DNA from 2 places in the Paenibacillus sp. FSL M7-1455 genome. Region 1 is predicted to be linked to the other one. Evidence: predicted binding sites of a transcription regulator. Region 1 holds the regulator's gene; the other holds the start of a gene.
The links. Region 1 encodes CtsR, which represses protease genes until heat stress. Its sites were predicted from a motif close to ATGGTCAATAAAGGTCAAACA; they were not measured.
Positions count from the first base shown of each region.

Region 1 (15,326 bases):
CATTTTTACCTTTCCCGGTTCCATCGGTACAAACTCTTCTTTGGAGCGTGTCAACGTATTATATATTTGAAGCGCCATAGTCACTTTTCCTTTCGTTCGGGATTTTCAGCCAAAATCCTCGGTTTTTCTTATCTTTCTTATCCAATCGCGATTCAGGCGAATCATCGGCGCCGGCTTCGCTTCCCGCGTGCAACGCCCTTGTCCGGAACGGGCTTTATTCCCCCTGCTCCGGTTCCCGCGCGGCATGGATTCGGACCAGCTCGCCGCGTTCGCCTTTCAGGTTTTCCAGTTCGCTGCGAAGCCGGTCGATCTCCTGCTGCATGCTGCGAAGCGAATCGACGATCGGGTCGGGCAGCTGGTGGCTGAGCCGGTCGACGCGGCGGCCGTCCTGCTTCACGATCCGGCCCGGAATGCCGACGACCGTACTGTTCGGCGGTACTTCCTTGAGCACGACGGAGTTGGCTCCAATGTTGCTTTGGTCGCCCACCTTAAAAGAACCCAGAACCTTTGCGCCGGAAGCGATGACGACGTTGTTGCCGATCGTCGGATGGCGTTTGCCTTTTTCCTTCCCCGTACCGCCAAGCGTTACGCCCTGGTAAATGACGACGTCGTCGCCGATCTCGCAGGTTTCCCCAATCACGACGCCCATGCCGTGGTCGATAAAGAGCCTGTTGCCGATTTTCGCGCCGGGGTGGATTTCGATTCCCGTCATGAAACGGCTGAACTGCGAAATGACGCGGGCAAGGGTGAACCATCGGCGGGTGTACAGCTTGTGCGCGATCCGGTGAGCCCAGATGGCGTGCAATCCCGAGTAGGTGAATACCACTTCGAACAGGCTTCTGGCGGCCGGATCGTTTTCAAATACCGTCTGGATGTCCGATCTGATTCTTTTAAACATGTCCGTTCCCCTCTTTGTGCTCTTCTCTTCCTTCGCTCCCATAAGCGCAGGCTGCCGCCGTCCGGCGGCTCGCCTGAAAACCAAAAAACGCCTCGGCAGCTTACGCTGCAGAGGCGTTATGATACGCGGTTCCACTCTGCTTGAATCCGGCCTGATCGGCGCGTCGTTCTTTCTGATGCGCACGGCTGGATTCCACTCGATTGCCCTGATAACGGGGGACCTTCCGGCATAGTCTAACGGCTCCGGACGGAACCGCTCATCCATGCAGCTCACAGGCGCATTTCCGCAGCCGGCATATGGATAACTTCCAGCCAGCATGGAAAGCAAATTCTCCATGAGGTTATCCTCTCTGGTAAATGCCTGAGGCTAAAGCGTACTTCTCCTGCTCATCGCTCTTTCGATCACTTCGTCTATAATATCCGGCCTGTTCTTATAGACAGGCTCTATAGATCTTATTTTGGTAGTTATTATATCCGAAAATACATCGGGCTGACAAGAAAGTTTTCGGGATTTGGGCGCAGCCTTCCCGGTCAAGCTCCCTTGATCTGCGATCTCAGCCGTTCGATGACCCGGTCCTTGCCGAGCAAATAGATCGTTTCGTTCAGGTCGCGCCCGTGCATCTGGCCCGTCAGCGCCACGCGGATCGGCATAAAGAGCTGTTTGCCTTTAAAGCCCGTTTCCTTTTGCACCTCTTTGATCATGGCCGCGATCTGCGGCGCCGAATATTCGGCGGAAGCTTCGATTTTTTCAAGCAAGGCTTTCAGCACGGCCGGCACATGCTCCTCGCCCAAAATCGGCAGGGCTTCGGCGTCCACTTCCAGATGGGTCCGGAAAAACATGGCCGATAATTCGACGATGTCCGAAGCGGCGACCATTTGCTCTTGGTACAGGGCAACCAGTTTTTTCGCCCACGCTTCCTGTTCGGCGGAAAGCTCGGCAGGAAGGCGGCCCGCTTTTTGCAAATGCGGAATCGCAAGCTTGGCGATACGTTCCGGGTCGGCTTTTTTAATGTATGCGTTGTTCAGGTGCGCCAGCTTGTTCTGGTCAAACACCGCCGGGCTTTTCGACAGACGGTCCGGATTGAAGATTTTGATCAATTCCTCCAGGCTGTAGATCTCCTCTTCCCCTTCGGGCGACCAGCCGAGCAGGGCGATGAAGTTGACGAGCGCTTCGGGCAAATATCCGAGCTGGTCGTATTGCTCGATGAACTGGATGATCGATTCATCCCGTTTGCTGAGCTTTTTGTGGTTTTCGTTCACGATCAGCGTCATATGGCCGAAACGCGGCGGCTCCCAGCCGAGCGCTTCATAAATCATCAGCTGCCGCGGCGTGTTGGAAATATGGTCTTCCCCGCGCAGCACGTGGCTGATTTGCATCAGGTGATCGTCGATGACGACCGCGTAGTTGTATGTCGGAATGCCGTCTTTTTTGACGATGACGAAGTCGCCGGTATCCTGGGTATTAAACGAAATCGTTCCTTTGACCATATCGTCGAACGTATACGTTTTGTTTTCGGGAACGCGGAAACGGATGCTTGCCACGCGCCCTTCCGCTTCGTACGCCTTGCGCTGCTCTTCGGTCAGATTGCGGTGCTTGCCGGAATAACGCGGGGTTTCGCCGCGCGCAAGCTGCTCTTCCCGTTCCTTTTCAAGCTCTTCTTCCGTGCAGTAGCAGTAATAAGCAAGCCCTCTGTCCAGCAGCTCCTGCGTGTATTTGTTGTAAATGTCGAGACGTTCGGTCTGACGGTAAGGTCCGTACTCCCCGCCGATATCGATGCTTTCGTCCCAATCGAGGCCGAGCCATTTCAAATATTTCAGTTGGCTTTCTTCGCCCCCGGCGATGTTGCGCTTGACGTCGGTATCCTCGATCCGGATCACGAAGTCCCCGCCCTGATTGCGGGCATACAAATAGTTGAACAGCGCCGTTCTGGCGTTTCCGATATGTAAATGTCCCGTAGGACTCGGTGCGTACCGTACGCGAACTTTATCAGTCATGGTCATACCCCTCCGCATTGTGTTTACTTACGTTTCTACCGCTCAAATCCTTCAAGATGATAGCACATCTTTGACAAGGCAGACAACCGATTGCGCCGCGATTCCTTCGCCTCTGCCGGTGAAGCCGAGCTGTTCAGTCGTCGTCGCCTTGACGTTCACCTGTTCCAGGTCCGCATCAAGGGCGCGGGCGATCACCTCGGCCATCTGCGGGATGTACGGCGCCATTTTCGGCTTCTGCGCGATGATGGTGGAGTCGATGTTCCCCAGGCGGTATCCCCGCTCCTTGGCCATCTCCCATACATGCAGCAGCAGCTTCAAACTATCTGCGTCCTTGAATTTCGGATCGGTATCGGGAAAATGCTTGCCGATATCGCCAAGCCCCAGCGCGCCGAGAATCGCATCGGTCACCGCGTGCAAAAGCACGTCCGCGTCGGAATGGCCAAGCAAGCCTTTTTCGTAAGGAACGGTGACGCCCCCGATGATGCACGGCCTGCCTTCCACCAGCTGATGCACGTCAAATCCTTGTCCTACTCGTATCATCTACTCTTCTCTCCCCTGCGTTTTAACATGAATGCGGCATACTCCAGATCTTCCGGCGTCGTGATTTTGATGTTGGTGTAACTGCCTTCGACGACCGCAACGGGAATGCCCATTCGTTCCACGAGCATGGAATCGTCCGTGCCGACGAAGCCGTCGGCCTCGGCCAGCTCATGCGCTTTTTTCAAATCGGAAAGACGAAAAGCCTGTGGGGTATGGATCGCCCACAGACTTCGGCGGTCGGGGGTTCCTTCGATCATTCCCGAACCGCTCACCCACTTGATGGTATCCTTCACGGGAACCGCCAGCACCGCCGCCCCGGTGAGCAGGGCTTTTTGATGGCATGCCTCGATTCTTTCCGGTTCGACAAACGGTCTGACGCCGTCATGAACCATTACCCATTCCGTGCTGATCTCTAACAAGCCTTTATATACGGACTGCTGTCTTTCCTTGCCGCCCGGCACGATTTTCGCCACTTTGCGAAGCCCGTACCGGTCAATCCACCCGGCGCATCGTTCGATGTCTTCCGCTCCGGTCACCAGGACGATTTCCCGAACCAGCGGCATCCGGTCGAAGACCTCCAATGTATGGATCACGATGGGCTTGTCGTCCATTAGCAGGTACTGCTTGCTTTCGCGGGTCCCCATTCTTGAACCCTTGCCCGCGGAAACCACCACGACGCCCACGCTATTTTGATTGTCCAAAACGAGATTTGCCTCCTCAACCACCGTAAGAAAAAATGTATACCCCCATCATACCCCTTTTACTGGGCTTTTTCCAACAGTTTCGGTTTGGCGAAGATCATCCGTCCGGCCGAAGTTTGAAGCACGCTTGTCACCAGCACTTCCATCATGCTGCCGATGTAATCGCGCCCGCCCTCGACCACGATCATCGTGCCGTCATCCAGATAGGCCACGCCTTGGCCGTGTTCTTTGCCGTCCTTGATGACCTGTACCATGATCTCTTCTCCCGGCAGCACGACCGGCTTTACGGCGTTTGCCAGATCATTGATGTTAAGCACCGACACGCCCTGCAGCTCGCACACCTTGTTCAGGTTAAAATCGTTGGTGACGACTTTCCCCTGCAGCACCTTGGCCAGCTTGACCAGCTTGCTGTCGACTTCGGAAATTTCCTCGAAATCCCCTTCGTAGATCAGGACCCGAACGTCCAGCTCCTTCTGGATTTTGTTCAAAATATCGAGCCCTCTGCGGCCGCGGTTGCGTTTGAGCAAATCCGACGAATCCGCGATATGCTGCAGCTCTTCGAGCACGAACTCGGGAATGACGATCGTTCCTTCGATAAACCCGGTTTTGCAAATATCCGCGATGCGGCCGTCGATAATGACGCTGGTGTCCAAAATTTTATGCTCTTCGATTTTCCGGTCCTCGTACGCATCGGCCTTGCTCCACCGTCCCGAGGTCCACAGCGTCGCCAGCTCGTCTTTTTTGTCCAAACCGACCCGGAATCCGATGTAGCCGCAAAACAACGTCAGCCCCACGGCTGCAATCTCACCCGCTTTTCCCGCCCAAGCAAGGCTCGGATAGATCAGCAGGGATAACAGCAAACCTCCCGTCAAACCGGCCGCTCCCGCCGCCAGTTCATTCATCGGCATTCCCGCAAACATCTGGATCATCGATTGAAAGCGTGCCGCGAGCGCCTGAGCGCACAGGGAACCTATCAACAAAAATAAAATTGCTCCAAGTCCTGCAAACATCAAGCTGCCCCATACGGATTGATCAATACCTAAACTCGGGAACGTCCATCCGGCTGATTGATGAAGGGTATAACCTGTCCAAGCGCCGCACAGACCGGCAAACGCCACGATGAATTTTCTCAGCATAAGTTCCCACACCTCCTTGATTGTATCAGTCATACATATTTCCTTAGCAGTATGGTCCAATTTTGGAGCACATAATCCTTCGCAGCCCAAATTTTTCTATCGGATCTGCAAAAGGTCCTTTCGTTAGGAGTCTCAATTTTGGTTGAAAATGGGCAAATGCCTGGCATATAATGAACTCAATTCTTAAGCTAGAGGTGAAAAGGAAAAATGAGCGCACCAAGTTTACAGGCTTTTCAGGATCAGGTTTCCGAATTGTTGCTCCGTCACCGCAGTCTGCTGGATGTCTTGTCCAAAAACGGGCAAAGCAGCGCATCCGTCAACCGGGCTGTTGCCAAGGCCGTTACGGACTGCGGCTGTATCGAACTCCACGCCACCAAACAGTCCTTTGAACCCGAAGTGAGCCTGGAGGAAGCGAAAGACGTGGCCCGGACTCACGTACGCGGAGAGTTATGCGAAAACTGCAAGGAAATCATCAGCGCCGAACTGGGACGCAATATTTTTTACATGTCGGCCTTGTGCAACCTCCTCGGCATCAACATGGATGAAGTCGTCCAGAAGGAGTCCCAGAAATGCTCCACGCTTGGCTTGTTTAATCTGTCATAGAACGAAAGCAATCCCGCGCATTCGAATAAACGGCAACAAAAAAAGCATTTATTTCCGCTGCGGACAGCGAGAAATAAATGCTTTTTATTTTTCCGGCTAGGAATGATCGTTAAACACGTTTTGATCCGCCGATTGGTCATGATTCCGTCTGCGGGTCAGCTTCTCCACGTTTTGCTTTAATCCGTAGGCCGCATACAGCACCAGCGGAACGAAAATAAGCTTGGATATCTGATCCGGAAAAATCACGGCGACGGCGACTCCCGCGATAATCACGACGGGGGCGTACATCACGGCTTTTTTCGGGAGCCCCACTTTCTTGAAATTCGGATACTTCACCGTGCTAACCATCAAATACGACAGGACCAACATGGCAAAAATCATGTAAGGAGCCGAAATTTCTTTATGGAACAGCGACAACGTGGCCAAAACGCCACCTGCAGCCGGTATAGGCAAACCAATGAAATAGCCCGGAATCCCGGATTGAACGTTAAACCTTGCGAGGCGCAAAGCGCCGCAAATCGGGAATATGGCCGTCACGGCCCAGATGAGCGCATGGTGCATGCCATGAAAAGAAGTAACGTACATGATAAGTGCGGGTGCAACTCCAAAAGAAATGACATCCGAGAGAGAATCCAGTTCCTTGCCGAATTCACTTTGTGCATTGAGCGCCCGGGCCACCCGGCCGTCCAATCCGTCGCAAAGCATCGCAATAATGATCATGATGGCTGCCAAGCTGAATTTGTTGTCAAAGGCCAGCATAATTCCTACCATTCCGAGAAACAAGTTACCTAACGTAAACATGTTCGGAATTGATTTCGTAAACATTATTTCACCTCGAATTTTTTTAGTACCCCCGTATCATCACTTGATTGTATGGCATTTAAATTTGTCTGTCAATGAACACTTGCTCCTGCAACCGCTTCAAACCTTCCTTGATGTTGCGGGCTCTGACTTCGCCAATTCCATCCACTTCATCCAATTCCTCGATGGTTGCCATCATGATATGCGGAAGCCGGCCGAAACGCTCGACCAAATTATGGATGATAACGTTCGGCAGCCGCGGAATTTTGTTCAGGATGCGGTATCCGCGCGGAGCGATCGATTCCTCCGAATTCGCCGCCGAGATCGGATAGCCGAGAAGCCGCATGACGTAATGGATATCCAGCAGTTCATCGTCGGTAGCCCGCTTCAGTCCGGATATCATCTCGCGGATTTTGTCGTCGTTGTCTTCGCGGGCGTAATCCTTGTACAGAAGCCATGCTTCCTCTTCCATGTTGCTGACGAGCTCTTCCATCTGCATGCTGATCAGCCGGCCTTCGTTGCCCAGCTCATTGATATAGCGCTTAATCTCCATTTTGATGCGCAGCACCATTTCGACCCGCTGAATGACATTGACGACCTCCGGTACCGTCACCAGCTCTTCGAATTCTGATGCCGAGAGGTTGGTAAGCGACTGGTTCAGCACCGCCCGGTATTTTTCCAGCGTTTGCAGCGCCTGGTTCGCCTTCGTCAGAATAACGCCGATTTCCTTCAGCGCATATCGAAGCGTGCCTTGATATAAAGTGATAATGTTGCGGCGTTGCGAAATCGACACGACCAGCTTTCCGGTCTGCTTGGCGACGCGCTCCGCGGTACGGTGGCGGATGCCCGTTTCGGTCGAGGAAATGGAGGAATCCGGAATCAGCTGGGTATTGGCGTACAGAATCCGCTTCAGGTCCTCGCTCAAAATGATCGCTCCGTCCATCTTGGCAAGCTCGTAGAGGTAGTTCGGCGAAAAATCGCAGTTGATCGAAAAACCGCCGTCGACCACCTCCATCACTTCCGGACTGTAGCCGACGACAAGCAGCCCGCCGGTTTTGGCTCGCAGCACGTTTTCCAGGCCGTCCCGAAACGGGGTGCCTGGTGCAACCAGCTTGAGCAGGTCATTCATTTTATCCAATTGGCTCGGTTCCTTCATCTCTTATGCCCCCTAATCTAACGCGACCGCTAGCGCATCTGCCACGGTATTGATGCCAATGATTTCGATTCCTTTGGGGTGCTTCCACCCCTTCAAGCTTTTTTCCGGCATGATGATCCGTTTGAAGCCGAGCTTCTCGGCTTCCCTTACCCGCTGCTCGGCACGCGAGACGGCCCGGACTTCGCCGGTCAAGCCTACTTCGCCGAACATCACGTCATACGGTTTTGTCGGAATATCTCGAAAGCTGGAGGCGATGCTGACAGCAATCGCCAAATCGACCGCCGGTTCATCCAGCTTCACGCCTCCGGCTACATTCAAATAGGCGTCCTGGTTCTGGAGGAACATGCCCATCCGTTTTTCCAGCACGGCGATAATGAGCCCCATCCGGTGATGGTCGACGCCCGTGCACATCCGCCGCGGCGACGGAAAATGCGTGGCGGATACAAGCGCCTGGAGCTCGACCAAAACCGGCCGGGTTCCTTCCATGCTGGCCACCACCGTCGAGCCGGCCACCCCAAGCGGACGTTCGGACAGAAACAGTTCGGACGGATTCTCCACTTCCACCAGTCCGGATTCGTTCATTTCGAAAATGCCGATCTCGTTCGTGGACCCGAAGCGGTTTTTCACCGCGCGCAGCAAACGGTATGTATGATGCCGTTCACCTTCAAAATAGAGCACGCAGTCCACCATATGTTCAAGCAGTCGCGGACCCGCGATGGCTCCTTCCTTCGTAACATGCCCGACAAGAACGGTTGCAATGCCCATGCCTTTCGCTACGCGCATGAACCGGGCCGTGCACTCCCTGACCTGGGCCACGCTGCCCGGAGCGCTCGTCACTTCCGGAATGTATACGGTCTGGATGGAGTCGATCACGAGAAACTGCGGTTGAATGCTGTTGATCGCTTCCTCGATCAGATCCATGTTCGTTTCGCAAAGCACGTACAGCTCCGGAGACAAGGCTCCGAGCCGGTCGGCGCGAAGTTTGGTCTGGCGTACCGATTCCTCCCCGGAGATATACAGGACGCGCAGGCCCGACACGGTCAACGCATGCGAGGTTTGCAGCAGCAGCGTCGACTTCCCGATCCCCGGATCGCCGCCGACCAAAATGAGCGACCCCGGCACGATCCCTCCGCCGAGCACGCGGTTCAGCTCGCCGATGCCGGTATGCACGCGCGCTTCATTGCTGCTTTCTATATTTATGATCGAAAGCGCCTTTTCTTTACTATGAAAGAGCGGAGAATTCATCCCCTGCGTTTTAATGACGCTTTCGGTTTCTTCGATCATGGTATTCCAAGCTTGACAACCCGGACATTTGCCATACCATTTGGCAGCCTCATAGCCGCATTCTGTGCAATAAAATTTCGTTTTCGTTTTAGCCATGATCTCTCCTTAGAGGTAATGGATTTTGTCTAAATTTGTCGATCACTCAGAAAATTGGCATTATTATAATTTTACCATTTATTAAGTTTTATCGTAAAGTATTTGAAAAAAGTTTACATAAAGAATAGAAAAACGGTTTTATGGCTTGCATCGTTCCATCCGTATCCGGTCACACAAAAAAAGGACTGGCCCGCCGCTAAACCAGCAGCAGCGGGTCAATCCTTTTCATTAAACTAAGCTGTAGCTTTCATTACGCTTCGGACGTTGCGGATACGTTATCCGCCTTTTTTACCGTCAACTCGCCGTTTTCCTCATCGATTACCAGCGAGTCGCCTTTGGCCACCTTGCCGGTCAGAAGCTCTTCGGACAAACGGTCCTCGATATGCTTCTGAATCGCGCGGCGCAGCGGACGGGCACCGAAAGCAGGGTCGTAGCCTTCCTTCGCCAGGAACGCTTTGGCCTTGTCTGTCAGCGTAAAGTCCACGTCGTATTCGCGCAGCCGTTTGCGGAGTTCTTCGGCCATCAGCGAGACGATTTCGGCGATGTGCTTCTCTTCCAGCGAGTGGAAGACGATGATTTCGTCGATCCGGTTCAGGAACTCCGGACGGAAGCTTTTCTTCAGCTCGCCCATGACTTTGTCTTTCATGTTGTTGTAGTCGGCGCCGGCATCGTTGACCGCCGTAAAGCCGAGCGTGGAGTTCCGTTTGATCGCTTCCGCCCCGACGTTGGACGTCAGAATGATCAGCGTGTTGCGGAAATCGACCACGCGGCCTTTGGAGTCGGTCAAGCGTCCGTCTTCAAGCACCTGCAGCAGGATGTTGAATACTTCCGGATGCGCCTTTTCGATTTCGTCGAGGAGCACGACGGAATACGGTTTGCGGCGAACCTTCTCGGTCAGCTGGCCACCTTCCTCGTAACCGACGTATCCCGGAGGCGCTCCGACCAGTCTCGACGTGGAGTGTTTCTCCATGTATTCGGACATGTCGATGCGGATGACCGCATTTTCGTCGCCGAACATCGCTTCCGCAAGGGCGCGTGCCAGCTCGGTTTTACCTACGCCGGTAGGACCGAGGAAAATAAACGAACCGATCGGACGTTTCGGATCCTTCAGGCCGGCGCGGGAGCGGCGAACGGCGCGGCTGACGGCTTTGACCGCCTCTTCCTGGCCGATGACGCGTTCATGGAGAATGTTCTCCATGTTCAGCAGGCGTTCGGTTTCTTCTTCCTTCAGCTTGCGTACCGGAATTCCGGTCCAGCTGGATACCACTTGCGCGATATCCTCCGGCGTTACCTCGGAATCGGTGCGGCCTTGTTTTTCTTTCCATTGGTTTTTGGTGATTTCAAGCTCTTCGCGGATTTTTTGCTCGGTGTCGCGAAGCGCCGCCGCTTTTTCGAATTCCTGGCTTTGCACCGCCGAATCCTTTTCCTTGCGGATGTCTTCGAGACGGCTTTCCAGCTCTTTCAGGTTTGGCGGGATCGTGTACGTGTGAAGCCTTACTTTCGAACCCGCCTCGTCGATCAGGTCGATCGCTTTATCCGGCAGGAACCGGTCGGAAATGTAGCGGTCGGACAGCTTCACGGCTTCCACGATCGCTTCATCCGTAATTTTCACGCGGTGATGGGCTTCGTAACGGTCGCGCAGGCCGAACAGGATTTGGATCGCTTCTTCCGGGGAAGGCTGATCCACCGTAATCGGCTGGAAGCGGCGTTCCAAGGCGGCATCTTTTTCGATGTATTTCCGGTATTCGTCGAGCGTCGTGGCGCCGATGCATTGCAGCTCGCCGCGGGCCAGCGACGGCTTCAGAATGTTCGAGGCGTCGATTGCGCCTTCCGCTCCGCCTGCGCCGATCAGCGTATGCAGCTCGTCGATGAACAGGATGATATTGCCGGCTTGGCGGATTTCATCCATGATTTTTTTCAGGCGGTCTTCGAATTCGCCGCGGTATTTGGTGCCGGCCACGACCGAACCCATATCGAGGGTCATGACGCGTTTGTCGCGAAGCGTTTCCGGAATTTCGTTGTTGATGATTTTTTGGGCGAGTCCTTCCGCGATCGCGGTTTTACCTACCCCGGGCTCGCCGATCAGTACCGGGTTGTTTTTGGTACGGCGGCTGAGCACTTGAATGACGCGCTCGATTTCATTGCTCCGTCCGATGACCGGATCCAGGTTGCCCTCTTTGGCAATGGCCGTCAGGTCACGGGCCAGAGAATCCAGCGTCGGCGTGCTGACGTTGGCCTGGGAACCGTGGTGGCTGGATACGGCCTCGCTGCTGCCAAGCAGCTGCAGCACTTGCTGGCGCGCTTTGTTCAGGCTGATGCCCAAATTGTTCAATACGCGGGCCGCAACGCCTTCCCCTTCGCGGATCAGTCCGAGCAGGATATGCTCCGTCCCCACGTAGGTATGTCCCAGCTTGCGGGCTTCGTCCATGGACAGCTCGATGACTTTTTTGGCGCGCGGAGTGTAGGCGATATTGGTCGGCTGCTCCTGACCTCTGCCGATGAGCGTTTCCACTTCATCCTGGATTTTTTCGAGTCCGAGTCCTAGCCCGATCAATGCCTTCGCGGCAATGCCGTCACCCTCGCGAATCAGCCCAAGCAAAATATGCTCCGTACCGATGTTGTTGTGTCCTAAACGGACGGCTTCCTCCTGAGCGAGTGCCAGCACTTTCTGAGCGCGTTCCGTAAATCTTCCGAACATCATTCTCCTGCACCTCCATGAGTTTGAAATATGATTTCAAGAATTTTTGCATTCTCGTTTCCATCGAATTCTCGTTTGCTTTCAGTCTAAAACTTCGGCTCAGGCTTTCGCCAGAGTCTCGCGAATCAACCTTGCCCGGTAAATGTCGCGTTCCTCGCTGTTCATGTCGTGGCCGTATTTTTTTTGCAAAAAACCCGGCTGCGTCATGACGTTCAGTTCGTTCATCACCGGAATGGAAGGTCCCTGCACGATCCCCAGGTCTATCCCCAGACGCACGTCCGATAACCGCTGCCCGGCCTCCTTGGAATCCATGACCTCCGCATACGACAAAATGCCGTAAGACCGTTTGATCCGATCCGTAATGCGCAGTCGCGAATCGTTCATAAGGCGTGCCCGCGCGTTTTTTTCGTGTTCGATGATCTGCAATACGACGCTGTGCAGGTTATCGATGATTTCGTATTCGGTTTGCCCGAGCGTGATCTGGTTGGAGATTTGAAACAGGTTACCTATTGCTTCGCTGCCTTCCCCGTAAATTCCTCTTACGGTCAGGCCGACTTGCGAGACCGCGGACAAAATCCGGTTAATCTGCTGCGTCATCACAAGGGCCGGCAGATGCATCATCACCGATGCCCGGAGTCCTGTTCCCACATTGGTCGGACAGCTGGTCAGGTAACCGCGCTTATCGTCAAAAGCGTAATCCACCTCGGCTTCGAACAGGTCGTCGATGGCGGTCGCCTTTTCCCACGCTTCGCGGACCTGGAAACCCGGGTACAGACATTGGATGCGAAGATGATCCTCTTCGTTAATCATAATGCTGACCGATTCGTCCTCGCTGATCATGACGGCTCCGTTTTGGGACTCGCCTGCGAGGCTTGGGCTGATCAAGTGCTTTTCGACCAGCACCCTTTTGTCGATCGGCTCGATTTCATCCAGCTTGACGGTATAAAACGTCCCTAAAGACTTAAGATTCGGAGTCTCCGCCACTTGGGCCAGACGATTGAGCACTTCCTCCGACTGCTGGCGCGTGGCCAAAAGGGGAAAAGGCATGTGCTGCAGGTTCCGTGCGATCCGTACCCGGCTGCTGATCACGATGTCGGAGTCGCTTGCCGTCCCCCGCATCCATTCGCTCAGCGCTTTCTCGGTAAACCGGAGATTGGGCATCACGCATTCCTCCTTAAGCGAATACTTTACTGTCCTGCCATTTCTTTTTCAAGCGTTCTGATTCGATCCCGAAGCTGGGCGGCTTCCTCGAATTCCTCCTGTTGGATCCGCCGCTGAAGCTCGAGCTTCAAATCGTCGATTTGACGTTTCAATTGAATCCGGCTGCCGCTTCTTTTCGGTACTTTACCGACGTGGACGGTGTTCCCGTGCACCCTTTTGAACAAAGGATCGAGGCGGTCGCCAAAATATTTATAACAGGAGCTGCAGCCGAACCGGCCGATTTTGCTGAACTGGGTATACGTCATTCCGCATTCCTCGCACCGCAGGGATTGGGGGGTTTTGACGCTGCTGGCCATCCCTTTGCCCGCGGTTTCAAAATCGAGCAGCCCCGATAGCAAGCTGTGTATGGAGAACCCTCCCGAGGTGCCGGGAAGCATCTCTCCTCTTTCCCTTGCGCAAGTTTCGCAAATGTGAAATTCATTTTTTTCGCCGTTTACGATTTTGGTGAAATGCAGCGTCGCGGGTCTTTTACCGCATTCTTGGCATAACATATTGCTGTACCTCCTTTTCCCTGTAGACTTATTTGCCTAACAAAGAAATCAGCATCGCCTTCATCATTCTTGCACGTAATTCATCCCTGTACGGAAGTTTGACCATCAAAGCCTCCCTGGAAACGGCCGCCCGCATCATGTTCGCTTCACGTTTGGTGAGAACCCGGGCCTCCTCCAGCTGGTAGATGAGCCCTTCCGCGACCGTCTGGTCGATGGTATCGCCAATCGTCTGATGCAGATGAGTATGAAGCGCCGAATATTGCGGAAGATCGATGCGCCGAATCCGGATGTATCCGCCGCCTCCGCGCTTGCTTTCCACGAGATAACCTTTTTCCAGCGTAAAACGGGTGCTTATGACATAATTGATTTGGGAAGGCACGCAAGAAAAATGGTCCGCCAAATCATTACGCTGTATTTCGATCAAACCGTTGGGACTCTCATGCAAAATACTCTTCAGATATTGTTCAATAACATCAGAGATATTACGCATCGTTCATCCTCCACTTGGTTCAGGATTTTGCTTCCGCCCGGTTCCGGACTTCGCGCAAAATCCGCGTATTGCTTGCAGAAAGCCAAGCCGAGTTACCCCATATTCGCGGCCGATGATCCCGGTATTTACTATGGACATTAACCAAAGAGCCGTCATGCGAACCGTAACCCTACAAGCCGCAACAGACGGCGGCAGGGTCTTCAGCAGCGCATGGTTAGTGTAACTTCAGACCATTCGGATCATACATAATCTGCAGGATTCCAACAGTATATGCATGTTTGATCAATAATTGACTTTGACTTTCTTTGACTATATTATAACACATTCTCGCATTTTGCCAAGGGGCGCCCGTAAAATTGCTCCGCAATCGGTATGTACGCCGTTTTGCCTTTCCCAGCATCTTTTATCATTTTTGACCTTTTTGCTTTATTCCATCCCTATAAGCGTACAAGAATATCGCATTTAGTGAGAATTGCTTTAAAGACAGGCATCCGTCCCTTGTTTCCGTGCTTTTATGCCTCATTTCGCGAATAAAAAACTCCCCTGCATTCATGCAGGAGAGTCGGGCATCCGGCGGCCCGGAAATGTTTTAGAAAAAGTCCAACAAAAAGGTTCGGCCAAGGGGGATCACCCGTTCCAAGTATGCGACCGCTTCCGGCTCGCCTGCCAATCTTCCCATGTTCAACAACTCGCCGGGACGTTTGTAACCGAGCATCATCGTCGTCAAGGTCTGGATATCCAAGCTTAGCTGTACCGGTTCCGACGGATCTGCGGCCGTTACGGCTGCTGTTCCCTCCGGAGACAACGCGATTTTCCACTTTCCTTCGTTCCAAGGGGCGTAAGGGTCCTGAATCTGAACCGTCCATGCCTGCTCCTTTCCGTCGCTTTGGAAGGCATATGCCTCAATGAAGCCGGGAACGTTTACGATCCGGGCCATCCCGAACGGAACGATTTCCTGCGTGATTCGCGGATCCGCCAGCATGTATGTCAAACCGTCATCCACCGGCATATGATCGAGCACCGTTTGTTTGATCATGGAATCGTGATTGCCGATAAACGTCCATAACGCCTGTCTGGCTTCTTCCGTCAGGTAAATAAACTCGTACACCTGCATTTCTTGCTTCTGGACTTTATATAAGAGGAAACCTTGCGGTTCGCCCGCTGAATCGTAATATACGGCCGTTTGGTCCTCTTCGTCGTTCAGGATCGCATGCTTC
Region 1 covers NZ_JBBORO010000001.1:5,458,249-5,473,574, forward strand. The annotation lists gene cysS (cysteine--tRNA ligase) at 1-78, opposite strand, end outside; gene cysE (serine O-acetyltransferase) at 215-898, opposite strand; gene gltX (glutamate--tRNA ligase) at 1,429-2,892, opposite strand; gene ispF (2-C-methyl-D-erythritol 2,4-cyclodiphosphate synthase) at 2,944-3,432, opposite strand; gene ispD (2-C-methyl-D-erythritol 4-phosphate cytidylyltransferase) at 3,429-4,133, opposite strand; gene NYE48_RS25110 (PIN/TRAM domain-containing protein) at 4,193-5,269, opposite strand; gene NYE48_RS25115 (DUF1573 domain-containing protein) at 5,477-5,872, shown strand; gene pssA (CDP-diacylglycerol--serine O-phosphatidyltransferase) at 5,969-6,697, opposite strand; gene disA (DNA integrity scanning diadenylate cyclase DisA) at 6,753-7,829, opposite strand; gene radA (DNA repair protein RadA) at 7,842-9,209, opposite strand; gene clpC (ATP-dependent protease ATP-binding subunit ClpC) at 9,460-11,910, opposite strand; gene NYE48_RS25140 (protein arginine kinase) at 12,007-13,068, opposite strand; gene NYE48_RS25145 (UvrB/UvrC motif-containing protein) at 13,095-13,619, opposite strand; gene NYE48_RS25150 (CtsR family transcriptional regulator) at 13,648-14,109, opposite strand; gene NYE48_RS25155 (GNAT family N-acetyltransferase) at 14,699-15,326, opposite strand, start outside.

Region 2 (15,326 bases), 5.3 Mb from region 1:
GAGCGCAGGCTCCGCGTTCTTTTTTGCCTCATTTTTACGCTGCTATCTCGCAGTCGCCTAGCCATGAGTTTCGGTTAAAGAATCGTTCAGCAAGCCCTATATTATAAAAAAAACCCAATTTTTAGACTAAGGGATGACTAGAAATATGTCAATAAAATAATAAAGGCCCAAGATCCACGAAGGATTCAAGGGCACGATCCATACTTTAATTATAAGTGATTTTACTTTAAAAATCAAGGCTCTGGGCCTCGAAGGTTCCCAGAGCACGGTCCGTAATATCCTTTTCAGGTGATATTACGGAAATAATATATGCAAAACTTTAAAATATAATACATCTATATAAACAAAAAAGCAATGAAGAGGTTTTCACTTCATTGCTTCTTTGTATTCCAAAGTGTTAATGCAAACCCTCTAGCATAGTAAAAGGTGTTCGTTTTTGAGTCTTTTAATGGAGGCGAGGGGAGTCGAACCCCTGTCCGAAGACAACGCCACATAAGCTTCTACGGGTGTAGTGACAGTTTTGATGTCACCCGAAAGCATTGCGAAGCAATGCTAGCATCGTAAGCGATACTCGGACTCCCCGTCACCGGATTCCCTTCGGGTCAGCCTGTTTGTCTTCTTCAGCTAGCCGCAGGCGGAGACTAGACAGCGTATCCCACTAAGAGTGAGCCCTCATCCCGGCACATGGGCGATGCAGAGCGAGAGCACGTCTGCAGGTTATTAAGCTGCGAGAGCGTAGTTGTTTTGCTGTTTGCCAGTTATTATTGGCGTTAGCGTTGATGAAGCGGACGCGTCCCCACTACCCGCTACTCATGCTCGAACTGTCCCCGTCGAATCCAAGAACGCCCCCTTGTTATAAAGGGCTTCTCCGGATTAGATGAGCTGCTCTGCAGCACAAGAAGCAATCTAATTCCGCATCCTTTCCCTCCATAAAGAAAGGACGATCAGAAGCAATTCGTTGATTCTGCAAAAGATCGCGGCCTGCGCGTCTCTTACATCATTTATTATATCACACCATCCGGCCAAAATGATACAGATGATGCAAGGAAACGCAGGTGAAACTTGCTAAGATTTCGCGTAACCGGTTGTTAACGCGCAATTTTCTGCTTTTCGCGCAACGCACGCTGGATATCGCGCTGTGCATCGCGTTTGGCGGCGGATTCGCGTTTGTCGTATTGCTTCTTACCGCGGCCGAGGCCTAACAGCAGCTTGGCGTAGCCATTGCGAATGTAAATTTTGAGCGGAACGATCGTGTAGCCTTCCTGTTTCGTCTGACCCAGCAGCTTATGGATCTGTTCCTTATGCAGCAGCAGCTTGCGCGCCCGCGTCGGGTCGGTCGGATTGTACCGGTTGCCCTGCTCGAACGGGCTGACGTGCATATTGTGAATATGAATTTCCCCATTGCGGATCGTCGCAAACGCATCGCCGATGTTCGCTTTCCCGTTCCGGATCGATTTGATCTCGGTCCCGGTCAGCACGATGCCGGCTTCGTACGTATCCTCGATGAAATAATCATGGGAAGCTTTCTTGTTCTGGGCCAGTACCTTCCCGTCACTCTTCTTACCACCCATGTCTTTCACTCCTCACCCATTACAAAATAGCGGACTTCCGGCTCGGGCATCACATTCGTCGCGACACACGTACCAGAAGTCCATTGTATCAACTGGTTTCGCCAAAATCAAGGCAAAGACCGAGCTTGTCCAGATGCGAACGAAACCGCCGCCGATAAATCCCCAGTGCCCTAAACCAGCACTACCGAAAGCGATCTTACACAAATTCCTGAAAAAGCTCAGAACCGGTTGAAGCTCATTCTAACGGTCCTCACCAGCGTACCGAATTCACTTTTTCTTCTTCCGCACAAAAGCCGCCGTGCCGTTTTTGTCGGCACCCTTTTTCTTTTTGCCTTTGCGGAACTGCCAAAAAGCTTCGCCGCTGCCCTGCTCGGAGCCTTCGCCGCGTTTGCGCTTGCTTTCGCCCGATCCGGCGCCTTCGCCGATAAAGATGCCGCTGCCAGACGTCTTCTTCCGGCGTCCGCTGCCGGCTTGCTCACCATGCGGCGAGCTGTAGCCGCCCTTGCCGGAGCCGAAGCTGAACGTCTTCGGCCGGTTGGCCTCGACGATCTCGCCCGCCGCCGGGCCGCTTCCGCCGGCGGTGCCTGCGCCGCGCTTGCGCTTCCGGCCCCCGCAGCCTCCCCGGCTGCGGACGCCCCGCGCTCGCGCTTGCCCGGCCGGCCGGCTTTGCCGCCGCTGCCGGCCTTATTGCCGCGCCCGCCGCGCTCACCGCCGCGGCCGCCAAACCCGCCGCCCGGTCTCCGTTCGCGGCGCGGCTTCATGTCCACCATCTCAAAATCGATGGTGTGATCGTCCATGTTCACCCGTGCCACGCGGATTTTCACTTCATCGCCGATGCGGAACACTTTGGAGGTCCGCTCGCCGATGAGCGACATCGAAGCCTCGTCGAAGTGGTAATAATCGTCCGTCAGCCCGGCCAGACGGATGAGCCCTTCCACCGTATTCGGCAGCTCGACGAACATGCCGAAGCCGGTGACGCTGCTGATGATGCCGTCGAACTCTTCGCCGACCTTATCCAGCATGTATTCCGCTTTCTTCAGCTGATCCGTATCGCGTTCCGCTTCGACCGCGACGCGCTCCCGCTCGGAAGAATGCTGGGCGATTTCCGGCATCCGCGACGCCAAATATTCCTGCCGTTTTTCCGGCAGAATGTTGTTGTTTTCGATGACCTCGCGGATGACCCGGTGGATGACAAGGTCCGGATAACGGCGGATCGGCGACGTAAAGTGGGTGTAGAACTCCGCCGCGAGGCCGAAATGGCCCGACATGTCGGCGTCGTATTTCGCCTGCTTCATCGACCGCAGCATCATCGTGCTGATGACGGTTTGCTCTTTCGTATCCTTGATTTCCTCCAGGAGCGTCTGCAGCGCCCGCGGATGAACGGAGTTGCCTCTGCCTTTGACGTGGTACCCGAGATTCTCGGCAAATGCAAGGAAGTTTTGCATTTTCTCCGGATCCGGATTATCGTGCACCCGGTAAATGAACGGCACCTTCAGCCAGTGGAAATGCTCCGCCACGGTTTCGTTGGCCGCAAGCATAAACTCCTCGATGATCTGCTCCGCGATCGAACGTTCCCTTTTGACGATATCGACCGGCTTGCCGTTTTCGTCCACGATCACCTTCGATTCCACGAAATCGAAATCGACCGCGCCGCGGTTCATCCGCCGCGAACGAAGCTTGAGCGCCAGCTCCTTCATCAGGCGGAAATCGTCTACAAGATCCTTGTAGCGCTCCATCAGCTCCGGATCTTCCTCTTCGAGGATTTTGCGCACATTGTTGTAGGTCATCCGCTCTTTCGTTTTGATCACGCTTGTGAACACGTCATGTTTGACGACCTTCATATGCTCGTCGAATTCCATTTCGCAGGACAACGTCAGGCGGTCCACCTTCGGATTCAAGCTGCATATGCCGTTCGACAGGCGGTGCGGCAGCATCGGAATGACGCGGTCCACGAGATAGACGCTGCAGCCCCGATTGTAGGCTTCCTTGTCCAGCTCGGACTTCTCCCGCACATAATAACCGACATCCGCGATGTGAACGCCCAAGCGGTAATGCCCGTTGTCCAGGCGCTCCACGTTGACGGCATCGTCGAGGTCTTTGGCGTCTTCGCCGTCGATGGTGACGATATTTTTGCCGCGCAGATCCCGCCGCCCCTGCTTGACGATTTCCTCTTCGGTGATCGAATCCGGGGCGCTCTCCGCCTCAGCCATCACTTCATCCGGAAAACTTTCCGGCAACTGATGCTTGCGGATGATCGACAAAATATCCACGCCCGGATCGTCCTTATGGCCGAGCACCTCGATGACTTCGCCTTCGGCCGCGGCGCGGCCCTCGGGATAACTAACGATGCGAACGACGACCTTGTCGCCGTCCACCGCGCCTTTCGTCGATTCCTTCGGGATGAAAATATCCCGCACGATCCGTTTATCGTCCGGCAGCACGAATCCATAGGCTTCATGGCCCTGGAATACGCCGACGACCTGATTCACCGCGCGGGTGACGATTTTGACGACCTCGCCTTCGAGTTTGCCTCCGGCCGGACCGCGGGTTGTCACGCGCACAAGCACCGTATCGCCGTTCATGCCGCCCAAGAGATCATGGGCCCCGATATAGACGTCGGGATGTTCCTTGTCCTCCGGGATCAGGAAAGCAAAACCTTTTGCATGTACCTGAAGCCGCCCGCGCAGCAAGTCCAACCGCTCCGGCAGGCCGTAGCGCTCCGTACGCGTCATCATGATTCGGCCTTCCTGCTCCAGCTTGTTCAAAACCTTCAGGAATTCCCTGAATTCGGAGCTGTCCGTGATCCTGAAATGTTTTTCGAGCTCTTGGTAGGTCATCGGTTTGTAGTCAGGGCTCTGCATCAAATCCAATATTGTTTGTTCCGTTATCATCAATTATCTCCTCGGTTCGCATGCGGGCAGGGCGTCCCTCCCGCAAGCCTCTATGTTATCGTTACCAGTCGGCATTTTCCGTATTTATATACACATACCCTAGTATACACGGAATTAATCGTTTGCATCCCTGCGTGGCCGCGAAAGGCATCCATTGGATCAGCCTTCTGGAGCTTCCGCATCGGAAGATGTTTCCAAGGCCCGGGGATATTAAAAAACCCCCGCTCTTCTTCATGAAAGAGCGAAGGGTTTCCAAGTCAAGCTATATCATTTCGAAAAGACCGCCACAAGAATGGCCAAAATCATGAAGCACGCCGCCACGACGACCGTCACGCGCTGCAGGATCAAGTCCATGCCGCGGGCTTTCGTTTTTCCGAAAAGATGTTCTGCGCCACCGGAGATGGCACCGGCCAGTCCTGCGCTTTTCCCTTTTTGCAAAAGAACGATTGCGATCAAAGCGATCGAGAAAATGACGAGCAGTACTTTCAACAAAATTTCCATTCGATCCACCTCCCAGTGAGCTAAACATCATTCTATATCAGTGCTCAACATTGCTTCTCAAACATTACCTGTCGTTCATAAAACAGCATTTTTATTGTACCATAGCCCAATTCCTAAAACAAGGACTTCCCCTGACCCTTCAACGAAAAAATCGCAAGAAGCGAAGCGGAATGAGCCACTGGAAAAGCCCCTGGACAGCATAAGCTGCTTCACAGACAAAAACTTTGCATCCCCTTCGTACTTTTTTATATCGGTCTCATTAAAACGGTAGTTTAGCGTCCCCCGAAATGATCGCCATGCGTACTTGCATGGCACCGAAACACTACAAAAAACCGCCCCGGCATCATGCCGGGACGGTTTTCATACAGCTTAGAAAGGCTGCTTCTTATCTATTCAGGTTGTAGAAGGACTTCAAGCCGTTGTATTGAGCCATTTCGGCCAGTTCGTCCTCGATGCGGAGCAATTGGTTGTACTTCGCGATGCGGTCGGTACGGGAAGGAGCACCCGTTTTGATTTGGCCGGCATTCGTTGCCACTGCGATGTCCGCGATCGTGCTGTCTTCGGATTCGCCGGAACGGTGGGAAACAACCGCAGTATAACCTGCGCGTTTCGCCATTTCGATCGCGTCGAAGGTTTCGGTCAGCGTACCGATTTGGTTCACTTTGATCAGGATCGAGTTGCCGATGCCGTCTTTGATGCCTTTTTCAAGACGTTCGGTGTTCGTTACGAACAAATCGTCGCCAACGAGCTGGATTTTGTCGCCCAGTTTGTCGGTAAGGAGTTTCCAGCCTTCCCAGTCGTCTTCGGAGCAGCCGTCTTCGATCGTGATGATCGGGTATTTGTCGACCCAAGAAGCGAGCAGGTCAACGAACTCTGCGGAAGTGAAGGATTTGCCTTCGCCTTCCAGGTGGTACTTGCCGTCTTTGTAGAACTCGGTAGAAGCAACGTCCATGCCCAGGAATACGTCCACGCCTGGTTTGTATCCGGCTTTTTCGATGGCTTCCATGATGGAGGACAAAGCGTCTTCGTTGGAAGTGAAGTTCGGTGCAAAACCGCCTTCGTCGCCTACGGCCGTGTTCAGGCCTTTGCCCTTCAATACGGATTTCAGGCTGTGGAAGATTTCAGCGCCTGTGCGGAGTGCTTCCTTGAAGGAAGGAGCGCCTACAGGCAGGATCATGAACTCTTGCACGTCGACGTTGTTGTCGGCATGAGCGCCGCCGTTGACGATGTTCATCATCGGTACAGGCAGTTGTTTTGCGTTGAATCCGCCAAGGTATACGTACAGCGGCAGGTCAAGCGCGTCGGCTGCCGCGCGGGCAACGGCCATGGAAACGGCCAGGATCGCGTTGGCGCCCAGCTTGCCTTTGTTCGGCGTGCCGTCCAGTTTGATCATCAGCTTGTCGATGCCGAGCTGGTCCAAAGCGTCCATGCCGATCACTTCGGGAGCGATGATTTCGTTCACGTTTTTCACGGCGTTCAGAACGCCTTTGCCGAGGTAACGGTCTTTGTCCCCGTCGCGAAGCTCAACGGCTTCGTGGGCGCCTGTGGAGGCACCGGATGGAACGATGGCGCGGCCCATGGCGCCGGATTCGAGGTAAACTTCAACTTCTACAGTCGGGTTGCCGCGGGAGTCGAGGACTTCGCGAGCGTACACGTCAGAAATAATAGTCATAGTACTTAGTCTCCTTTGTTTGTGTATTTAGTCCAGTTTCATACCATCTCTATCATTATACCGTTTATTTGCGGCTTGCAATCATCGATTCTCCGGTCATTTCCGCTGGTTTCGGAAGCTGCATCAGATCGAGGATCGTCGGAGCCACGTCGGCCAGGATGCCGCCGTCGCGCAGCGTCACGTTTTCGTCCGTCAAAATGAACGGTACCGGGTTCGTCGTATGCGCCGTAAAAGGTCTTCCCTGTTCGTCAAACACCATGTCGGCGTTTCCGTGGTCGGCGATGATGATCGCTACCCCGCCTTTGGCGATGACCGCGTCAACGACTTTGCCCATGCATTCGTCCGTTGCTTCGACCGCTTTGATCGTCGGCTCCAGCATGCCGGAGTGTCCGACCATGTCCGGGTTGGCGAAGTTCAGGATGATCGCGTCATGTTTTTCGGCTTCGATTTCCTTGACGCAAGCGTCCGCGACTTCGTATGCGCTCATCTCAGGTTTCAGGTCGTACGTGGCCACCTTCGGCGAGTTGATGAGAATCCGGGTTTCCCCTGGAAGCTCGACGTCGCGTCCGCCGCTGAAAAAGAACGTGACATGCGGATATTTTTCCGTTTCGGCGATGCGGAGCTGCTTTTTGTTATGCTGCACCAGCACCTCGCCCAGCGTGTTGTCCAGGTTTTTCGGCTCGTAGGCCACATATCCGCCAACCGTTTCGCTAAAGAGCGTCAGGCAGACGAAATGGAGGTTTTCGGGGAACTTCGGCCCGCGGTCGAATCCGCGGAAGTCCTTGTTCGTGAATACCTGCGACAATTGGATGGCGCGGTCCGGACGGAAGTTCAGAAACACGACGGAATCGCCGCTTTCCACGAGCGATACCGGCTGGCCGTTTTCGTCCACGATGACCGTTGGCTCCACGAACTCGTCGAATACCGATTTGTTGTAGGAATCCGTGACGGCTTCCAGCGGATCGGTATATTTCGGTCCGTCGCCGTACACGATCGCACGGTAGGACTTCTCTACGCGTTCCCAGCGTTTGTCGCGGTCCATCGCATAATAGCGGCCTTGCACGGTCGCGATTTTGCCGATGCCCACTTCCTGGATTTTCGCTTGCATTTCCTGAATGAACTTCTTGCCGGAGTCCGGAGCCACGTCGCGGCCGTCCAGGAACGCATGGATATACACATCATGCATATCCTCTTTTTTGGCAAGATCAAGCATGGCGAACATATGCTCAATGTGGCTATGTACGCCCCCATCCGACAGCAAGCCGTACAAATGCAGCTTTTTGCCGTTATTTTTCGCCGCGCGAACGGCTTCGACCAGCGTAGAGTTCTCGAAAAACTCGCCTTCGCGGATCGATTTCGAAATGCGGGTCAAATCCTGGTATACGATGCGCCCCGCGCCGATGTTCAAATGGCCCACTTCGGAGTTGCCCATTTGACCTTCCGGCAAACCTACGGCTTCGCCGCAGGCGGTCAGCGTCGTATGCGGGTATTTGGCCATCAAGCGGTCATAATTCGGCTTTTTCGCTTGGGCAACGGCGTTGCCCTCCACGGTGTCGCGCAGACCGAATCCGTCCATGATAATCAATGCTACGGGTCTAGGTGCGGTCATCTTACTTCGCCCCCTGAACGAGCTGGATGTAGGAAGCCGGCTGCAGGCTGGCGCCGCCGACAAGAGCGCCGTCGATGTCGCTTTGGCCCATGTACTCGGCTACGTTTTCAGGCTTCACGCTGCCGCCGTACTGGATGCGAACCTTGTTCGCCACGTCTTCCCCGTACAGTCCTTTCACCAGGTCGCGGATGTAGGAGATGACTTCGTTGGCGTCCTGTGCTGTCGAGGATTTTCCCGTTCCGATCGCCCAGATCGGCTCGTAAGCAATAACGGCTTGAGCCGCTTGGTCAGCGGACAGGCCTTGGAACGCCGCTTCGGTTTGCACTTTGCAAACGTCCTTCGTTTGGCCGGCTTCGCGCTCTTCGAGCTTTTCGCCCACGCACACGATCGGCGTCAAGCCGTGGCGGAATGCCGCGTGCATTTTTTTGTTGACGGTCTCGTCGGTTTCGGCAAAATAAGCGCGGCGCTCGGAGTGGCCGATGATGACATAGTCCACGCCAAGCTCCTTCAGCATTTCGCCGCTGATTTCGCCGGTGAATGCGCCGTTGTCCTCAAAATGCAGGTTTTGGGCGCCGATTTTGATGGACGTGCCTTTGACGGCCTCAACCAATGCCGGAAGGTTGGTGAACGGTGCGCAGATGACGCTTTCCACGCCTTCCACTTCCGCTTTGCCCTTCACTTCTTCGATGAATGCTTTGGCTTCCGGAACGGTTTTGAACATTTTCCAGTTGCCCGCAATGATTGGTGTTCTCACTTGCTTCAACTCCTTCTTCGGAAATCCTTACGGCTGTACCCGCCCGGATTATTTATCGTTCAGAGCAACGACGCCAGGGAGCGCCTTGCCTTCCATGAATTCCAGCGAAGCGCCGCCGCCTGTGGAGATATGGTCCATTTTGTCGGCCAGATGGAATTTTTCCGCCGCTGCCGCGGAGTCGCCGCCGCCGATGATCGTGTAACCTTCGGTTTGGGCGCAGGCTTCAGCCACTTCTCGCGTACCGCCCGAAAATGGATCGATTTCGAACACGCCCATCGGTCCGTTCCATACGACAAGCTTGGAATTTTTGATGATTTCGGCGTATTTGGCGCGCGTTTTCGGTCCGATATCCACGCCTTCCCATTTTTCAGGGATGTTGCCCACTTCCACGATATCCACGTTCGCGCTTGCGCTAAAGTCGTCCGCGATGACGATATCGACAGGAAGCAGGAAGTTTTTGCCGAGATCCTTCGCTTTTTGGATAAATCCGAGCGCTACATCCAGTTTCTCATTATCGCACAAAGACATGCCGATTTCATATCCTTGCGCCTTCATGAACGTATAGGACAAACCTCCGCCGATCAGCACGTTGTCCGCGATGTTCAGCAGGTTGTTGATCACGTCGATTTTGTCTTTGACTTTCGAACCGCCGATGATGGCCGTGAACGGACGCTCCGGATTCGACAAAGCTTTGCCGAGCACGCTCAGTTCTTTTTCCATGAGCAGGCCGGATACAGCCGGCAGGTAATGCGCGATGCCTTCCGTGGAAGCATGGGCGCGGTGAGCGGCGCCGAATGCGTCGTTGACGAACAGGTCGGCCAGTTCGGCGAACTGTTTGGCCAGCTCCGGATCGTTTTTCTCTTCCCCAGGGTAGAAACGCACGTTTTCGAGCAAAAGCACGTCTCCGTCGCTCAGTTTCGCGATTTCGGCTTTAACCGCTTCGCCTACGGCCTCATCCACTTTCACGACCGGTTTGCCGAGCAGTTCGGACAGGCGTTCCGCTGCAGGCGTCAGGCGCAGGGAATCGACGAATTCGCCTTTTGGACGGCCCATATGGCTTGCCAAAATCACTTTCGCGCCGCGCTCGGTCAAATATTTGATCGTTGGCAGCGTTTCGCGGATCCGCGTATCGTCCGTAATTTTTCCGTCTTCCAAAGGCACATTGAAGTCCACGCGCACGAATACGCGTTTGCCGCTTACTTCCACATCACGCACAGATTTTTTGTTCATGGTTCGTTCCTCCGTACCCATTTTTTGTTTTTATTCAGGAATTACAGGGGACAAGCTCGTTCGTTTCGGGATTTTTTCAATCCTCTTGTTTTATCTATCCAAACTCTCCATCTGTCTCTATCCAAATCGGATGTATGCTTGTATCCTCTTCAATTCAATTCGGAAATCCGCGGCCATCCGAAAGGCGGCTTCCGATCGGATGTCCGCATTCAATTTACAAAGAGCGGAAACAAAGGTTCTGTTTCCGCTCCGTATATTCCGCTTGACCGGCTATTCTTACTTGGCCAGTTTCGCGAAGTATGCCAATGTGCGAACCAATTGAGCCGTGTAGGACATTTCGTTGTCGTACCAAGCAACGGTTTTTACCAGCTGTTGGTCGCCTACAGTCAGCACTTTGGTTTGAGTTGCGTCGAAGAGCGAACCGAACGTGATGCCTTTGATGTCGGAGGATACGATTTCGTCTTCGGTGTAGCCGTAAGTTTCTGGGTCGGACGCTTCTTTCATGGCCGCGTTGACTTCTTCAGCCGTTACTTTCTTGTTCAGAACCGTAACGAGTTCAGTCAGGGAACCTGTTGGTACAGGCACGCGTTGAGCGGCGCCGTCCAGTTTGCCTTGCAGCTCAGGAAGCACCAGGCCGATTGCTTTTGCAGCGCCAGTGGAGTTTGGAATGATGTTCTCGGCAGCGGCGCGAGCACGGCGGAAGTCGCCTTTTGGATGCGGAGCGTCCAGCGTGTTTTGGTCGCCTGTGTAAGCGTGGATCGTCGTCATCAGGCCGGATACGATGCCGAACTTGTCGTTGAGCGTTTTAGCCATTGGAGCCAGGCAGTTCGTTGTGCAGGAAGCGCCGGAGATGACCGTTTCGGTTCCGTCCAGTGTTTCATGGTTTACGTTGTAAACGATCGTTTTCATATCGCCTGTTGCAGGAGCGGAGATTACGACTTTTTTCGCTCCGCCTTTCAGGTGAAGCTCGGCTTTTTCTTTCGTCGTGAAGAAGCCTGTGCACTCCAGAACGATGTCGACGCCAAGCTCGCCCCAAGGAAGTTCTTCAGGGTTGCGGTTTGCAAGAACTTTGACTTCTTTGCCGTTTACTTTGAAGTAACCGTCATGAACTTCGATGTCCCCGTCGAATTTGCCTTGCGTTGTATCATATTTAAGCAAATGAGCCAACATTTTAGCATCAGTCAAGTCGTTGATTGCCACAACTTCGATGCCTTCCACATTTTGAATGCGGCGGAATGCGAGTCGTCCGATACGTCCAAAACCGTTAATGCCTACTTTTACACTCATTGAATAGTCCTCCCAAAGTTTCTTATTTTGTGAATGTTTGTCATGCCGGCAAGCCGGAAGGCAACATTCATGATTTATTCAAAACAGGCAATTGCGCCTGTGTTGATAACGGGGTTAATGCCCTTCCTAGCCTTGTTCGTCGATCTGCCTGCAGATTTCGACCGCCGCCGCCTCATCCGTCACGAGAATGTCCTCGTGGCCGAACCTTAGCACGGAATGGATGGCCGTCGCTTTGTCTTTCCCGCCGGCAATGCCGATCACGATCTCCGTCCGGATGATGTCCTCCAGCCGGAGGCCCAGCGTAATCATGCGATGAACCACTTCGCCTTGCTCGTTAAAATAGTAGCCGAAAGACTCCGCTACCGCGCCTTCCCGCTGAATCTCCTCCGCTGCGGCCGGATCCAGCCTTCTTCTCCGGGTCATCTCCATCGCGTCGCCGATGCCGTGCATGATGATGCGGCACCTGCGGATTACGTCCACGATTTCCTGAATATTGCGGTCCTGCACAAGCGATTGGTAAGCGTCGTCGCTCAGCAGATCGGGGACATGCAGCAGCCGGTATTGGGCGCCTACGCGTTTGGCCATGGTCGAAGCGATCGTATTGGCCTGAAACTCCACGCTTTCGCCAAGTCCGCCCCTCGCCGGAACGAACCAGCTGTTCTTCATCGAGACGGAAGCATGCGGATTGAGTTCCTCCGCCACCGCGGCCAGCGTGGAACCTCCCGTGACGGCAATCGTGTCTTCCTGATTCATGACGCCGAGCAGCGCCTTCGCCCCTTCGCGGCCGAGATCGCGCTTCGTCAGCGGCGATGCTTCGCAATCCCCCGGCACGACGACGACCTTCCTCAGGCCGTATGTACGGCGGATTTTCTCGCTCAGCTCGTTCAGTCCGAACAGTTCCTTGGCCATCGGGCCCATCTCTTCCAGCAGCCTTCGCCCAGCTTCGCTGATCCTCATGCCGGAGCTATCGATTTCGATAAGCCCCTGGGCTTTCAATAGATCCGTCTCGGCGCGCAGCACCCGCTCCGTCATATGCAGCGAGGCCGCCAGCGTACGCCGGCCGATCAGCTCCGAGAGCATGATCTGATGGAGAATGTTGTACCTTGTCTTGAGCACGTCCATGAGATCAGGCAGAAGCTGCTTTTGTATCTCTAATATTTTCCGCATTTGCTCTCCACTCCTGCAACTTCAACTTCCATCTCTCCTGCTCCCTGGCCCTAAAACGTCCCACAGTAACGATTTAAGTCCCACTTATATTCTACTCAATTTCACCCCTTGTTGCAAGTAGTCCACCGTCTATCCTTCACATTATTCTTTCCTCTTATACAGGCGTTTGCGGGCTATTTTCCACGGTTTCAAAACATCTGCTTGCAATTCCGCAAAATTTATCATATAATAACTCTTGCTGTACGGAATATATGAGGCTGCGGCCTTCCGGAAATCCGATTGAAGCAGCGTTTGAAATATGCGCCCGTGGTCCAATGGATATGACGCAGGCCTCCGGAGCCTGAGATCGAGGTTCAATTCCTCGCGGGCGCGCCATTTTATTTTTAATGAAAAGCATCTACCATAAGATTAACCTCAACAGCCAAAGCCAATCATGGCTATTTTTTTTGCCCTGAGTTTGACTTTCTTTGACTTTTTGTTCGAAATTGTTTATCATGTGGTTAATACGGTAAGAGTAAGTATAGAATCATCGATAGTTGATCCAAGGACGCTGCAAACATTCAAGGATCGCGTTCGACCGGGAGCGGCATGGACCCGATGGTCCGGCCCGTTGCCTTCCCCGTTGGCCCGCGGTCCGGGACCGAATGTTGCAACATCCGCATATCCATCTATATAGGGAGGTTTTCCACGTGAGTTATATACCTATGGTCGTTGAACAAAGCAACCGCGGCGAACGCGCCTACGACATCTATTCCCGCCTTTTGAAAGACCGCATCATTTTCCTGGGATCCGATGTCAACGACGTGGTAGCCAATTCGATCATTGCCCAGCTGCTTTTCCTGGCTGCCGAAGACCCTGACAAAGACATCCACCTCTACATCAACAGCCCAGGCGGTTCCATCACGGCCGGCATGGCGATTTTCGATACGATGCAATACATCAAGCCGGATGTGTCCACCATCTGCGTGGGCCTGGCCGCTTCCATGGGCGCATTCCTGCTGAATGCAGGCGCCAAAGGCAAACGCTACGCGCTGCCGAACAGCGAGATCATGATTCACCAGCCTTTGGGCGGTGCCCAAGGACAAGCAACGGATATCGAAATCCGCGCCCGCCGCATTTTGAAAATGCGCGACACGCTGAACCGCATCCTGGCCGAACGTACAGGCCAACCGCTGGAGCGCATCGAGCGCGACACCGACCGCGACTACTTCATGAGCGCGCAGGATGCAGCTGAATACGGCATTATCGATAAAGTGCTTGAGCATCCTCCGGTCCAAAGCGTCTAAACACCATATCTAGATGCAGGACGTCAAGGGCTCCCGAAAAGATCTTTTTTTGATCTTTCGGGAGCCCTTTTTTGCCGCGCCCTGCCGCCGATTCTACCTGTTCTAGCGCAACCGCTCTCATAGGGAATTCGTCATTTGTCCATTGACGAACCCAATATATTGATGTAAAATTCAATTTACCAACTACATATTGATCCCAAACATCATATATAACCTATTACGACTTGCATTCGCCTAAGGACGCAGCGTCGTTTTTTTTGCAAAGATTCGGTAGGAGTGATAGAGTATGCTGGTTGTCTACGATTCCAAGACAGGGAATGTCAGACGTTTCATAAACAAGCTGAATATGCGGAGCGTGTCCATCGCCGAGAAGGATGAAATCGACGAGCCTTACGTGCTCGTGACATACACGACCGGTTTCGGGCAGGTCCCCGAGAAAGTAAAATCGTTCCTGTCCCGCAACAGCAAAATGCTGCGCGGCGTATCGGCCAGCGGGAACCGGAACTGGGGCCCCCGCTTCGCCAAAAGCGCGGACACGATCTCCGAAATGTACGATGTGCCGATCCTCACGAAATTCGAGCTGTCGGGAACAACGCAGGATATAGAAACTTTTGTTGAAAGGGTGCGGACTATTGAAGCATATTGAATTGAACAACGAATTGATGCAGCGGGGGGCTGACGGTTATTTCCAGCTTTCCAAAGATAAAGAAGCGGTCGCAGCCTTTATGGAGGAAGTCGAGAAGGACACGATGAAGTTCGGTTCCCTCCGGGAAAAACTCGACTACCTGATCCAAAACGACTACTACGAAAACGTGTTTGAAAAATACACGTACGAGGAAGTCGAATCCGTGTTTAACCTGACGGCAAGAAGCGACTTCCAGTTCCAGTCCTACATGGCGATCTCGAAGTTCTACAAGGACTACGCGATGAAGACGAACGACAAAACGATGTACCTCGAGCAGTATCCGGACCGGGTGGCCATCGTAGCCCTGCATCTGGGAGACGGGGACATCGGGAAGGCGTTGCGGATCGCGGAAGCCATGATCGACCAGCGCTTGCAGCCGGCGACGCCGACCTTCCTGAACGCGGGCAAAAGCCGCCGCGGCGAGCTGGTATCCTGTTTCCTTCTGGAAATGGACGACTCCCTCAACTCGATCAACTACGTGCTCGGAACCTGCATGCAGCTGTCCAAAATCGGCGGCGGCGTGGCGGTGAACCTCTCGAAGCTTCGCGGACGCGGAGAACCGATCAAAGGGGTAGCCGGAGCGGCTAAAGGCATCATGCCCGTGCTCAAACTCATGGAGGATGCCTTTTCTTATGCCGACCAGATGGGCCAACGCAAAGGATCGGGCGCCGGA
Region 2 covers NZ_JBBORO010000001.1:178,857-194,182, reverse strand. The annotation lists gene NYE48_RS00950 (IS5-like element ISPaen2 family transposase) at 1-78, shown strand, start outside; RNA gene ssrA (transfer-messenger RNA) at 447-850, opposite strand; gene smpB (SsrA-binding protein SmpB) at 1,089-1,571, opposite strand; partial or broken gene rnr (ribonuclease R) at 1,839-4,462, opposite strand; gene secG (preprotein translocase subunit SecG) at 4,730-4,963, opposite strand; gene eno (phosphopyruvate hydratase) at 5,349-6,635, opposite strand; gene gpmI (2,3-bisphosphoglycerate-independent phosphoglycerate mutase) at 6,700-8,244, opposite strand; gene tpiA (triose-phosphate isomerase) at 8,246-8,998, opposite strand; gene NYE48_RS00910 (phosphoglycerate kinase) at 9,047-10,228, opposite strand; gene gap (type I glyceraldehyde-3-phosphate dehydrogenase) at 10,505-11,515, opposite strand; gene NYE48_RS00900 (sugar-binding transcriptional regulator) at 11,642-12,682, opposite strand; tRNA gene NYE48_RS00895 (tRNA-Arg) at 12,983-13,057, shown strand; gene clpP (ATP-dependent Clp endopeptidase proteolytic subunit ClpP) at 13,372-13,968, shown strand; gene nrdI (class Ib ribonucleoside-diphosphate reductase assembly flavoprotein NrdI) at 14,255-14,614, shown strand; gene nrdE (class 1b ribonucleoside-diphosphate reductase subunit alpha) at 14,601-15,326, shown strand, end outside.
Region 2: clpP (ATP-dependent Clp endopeptidase proteolytic subunit ClpP) is a predicted target of CtsR. The motif match lies at 13,137-13,157, and genes of this name have one in related genera.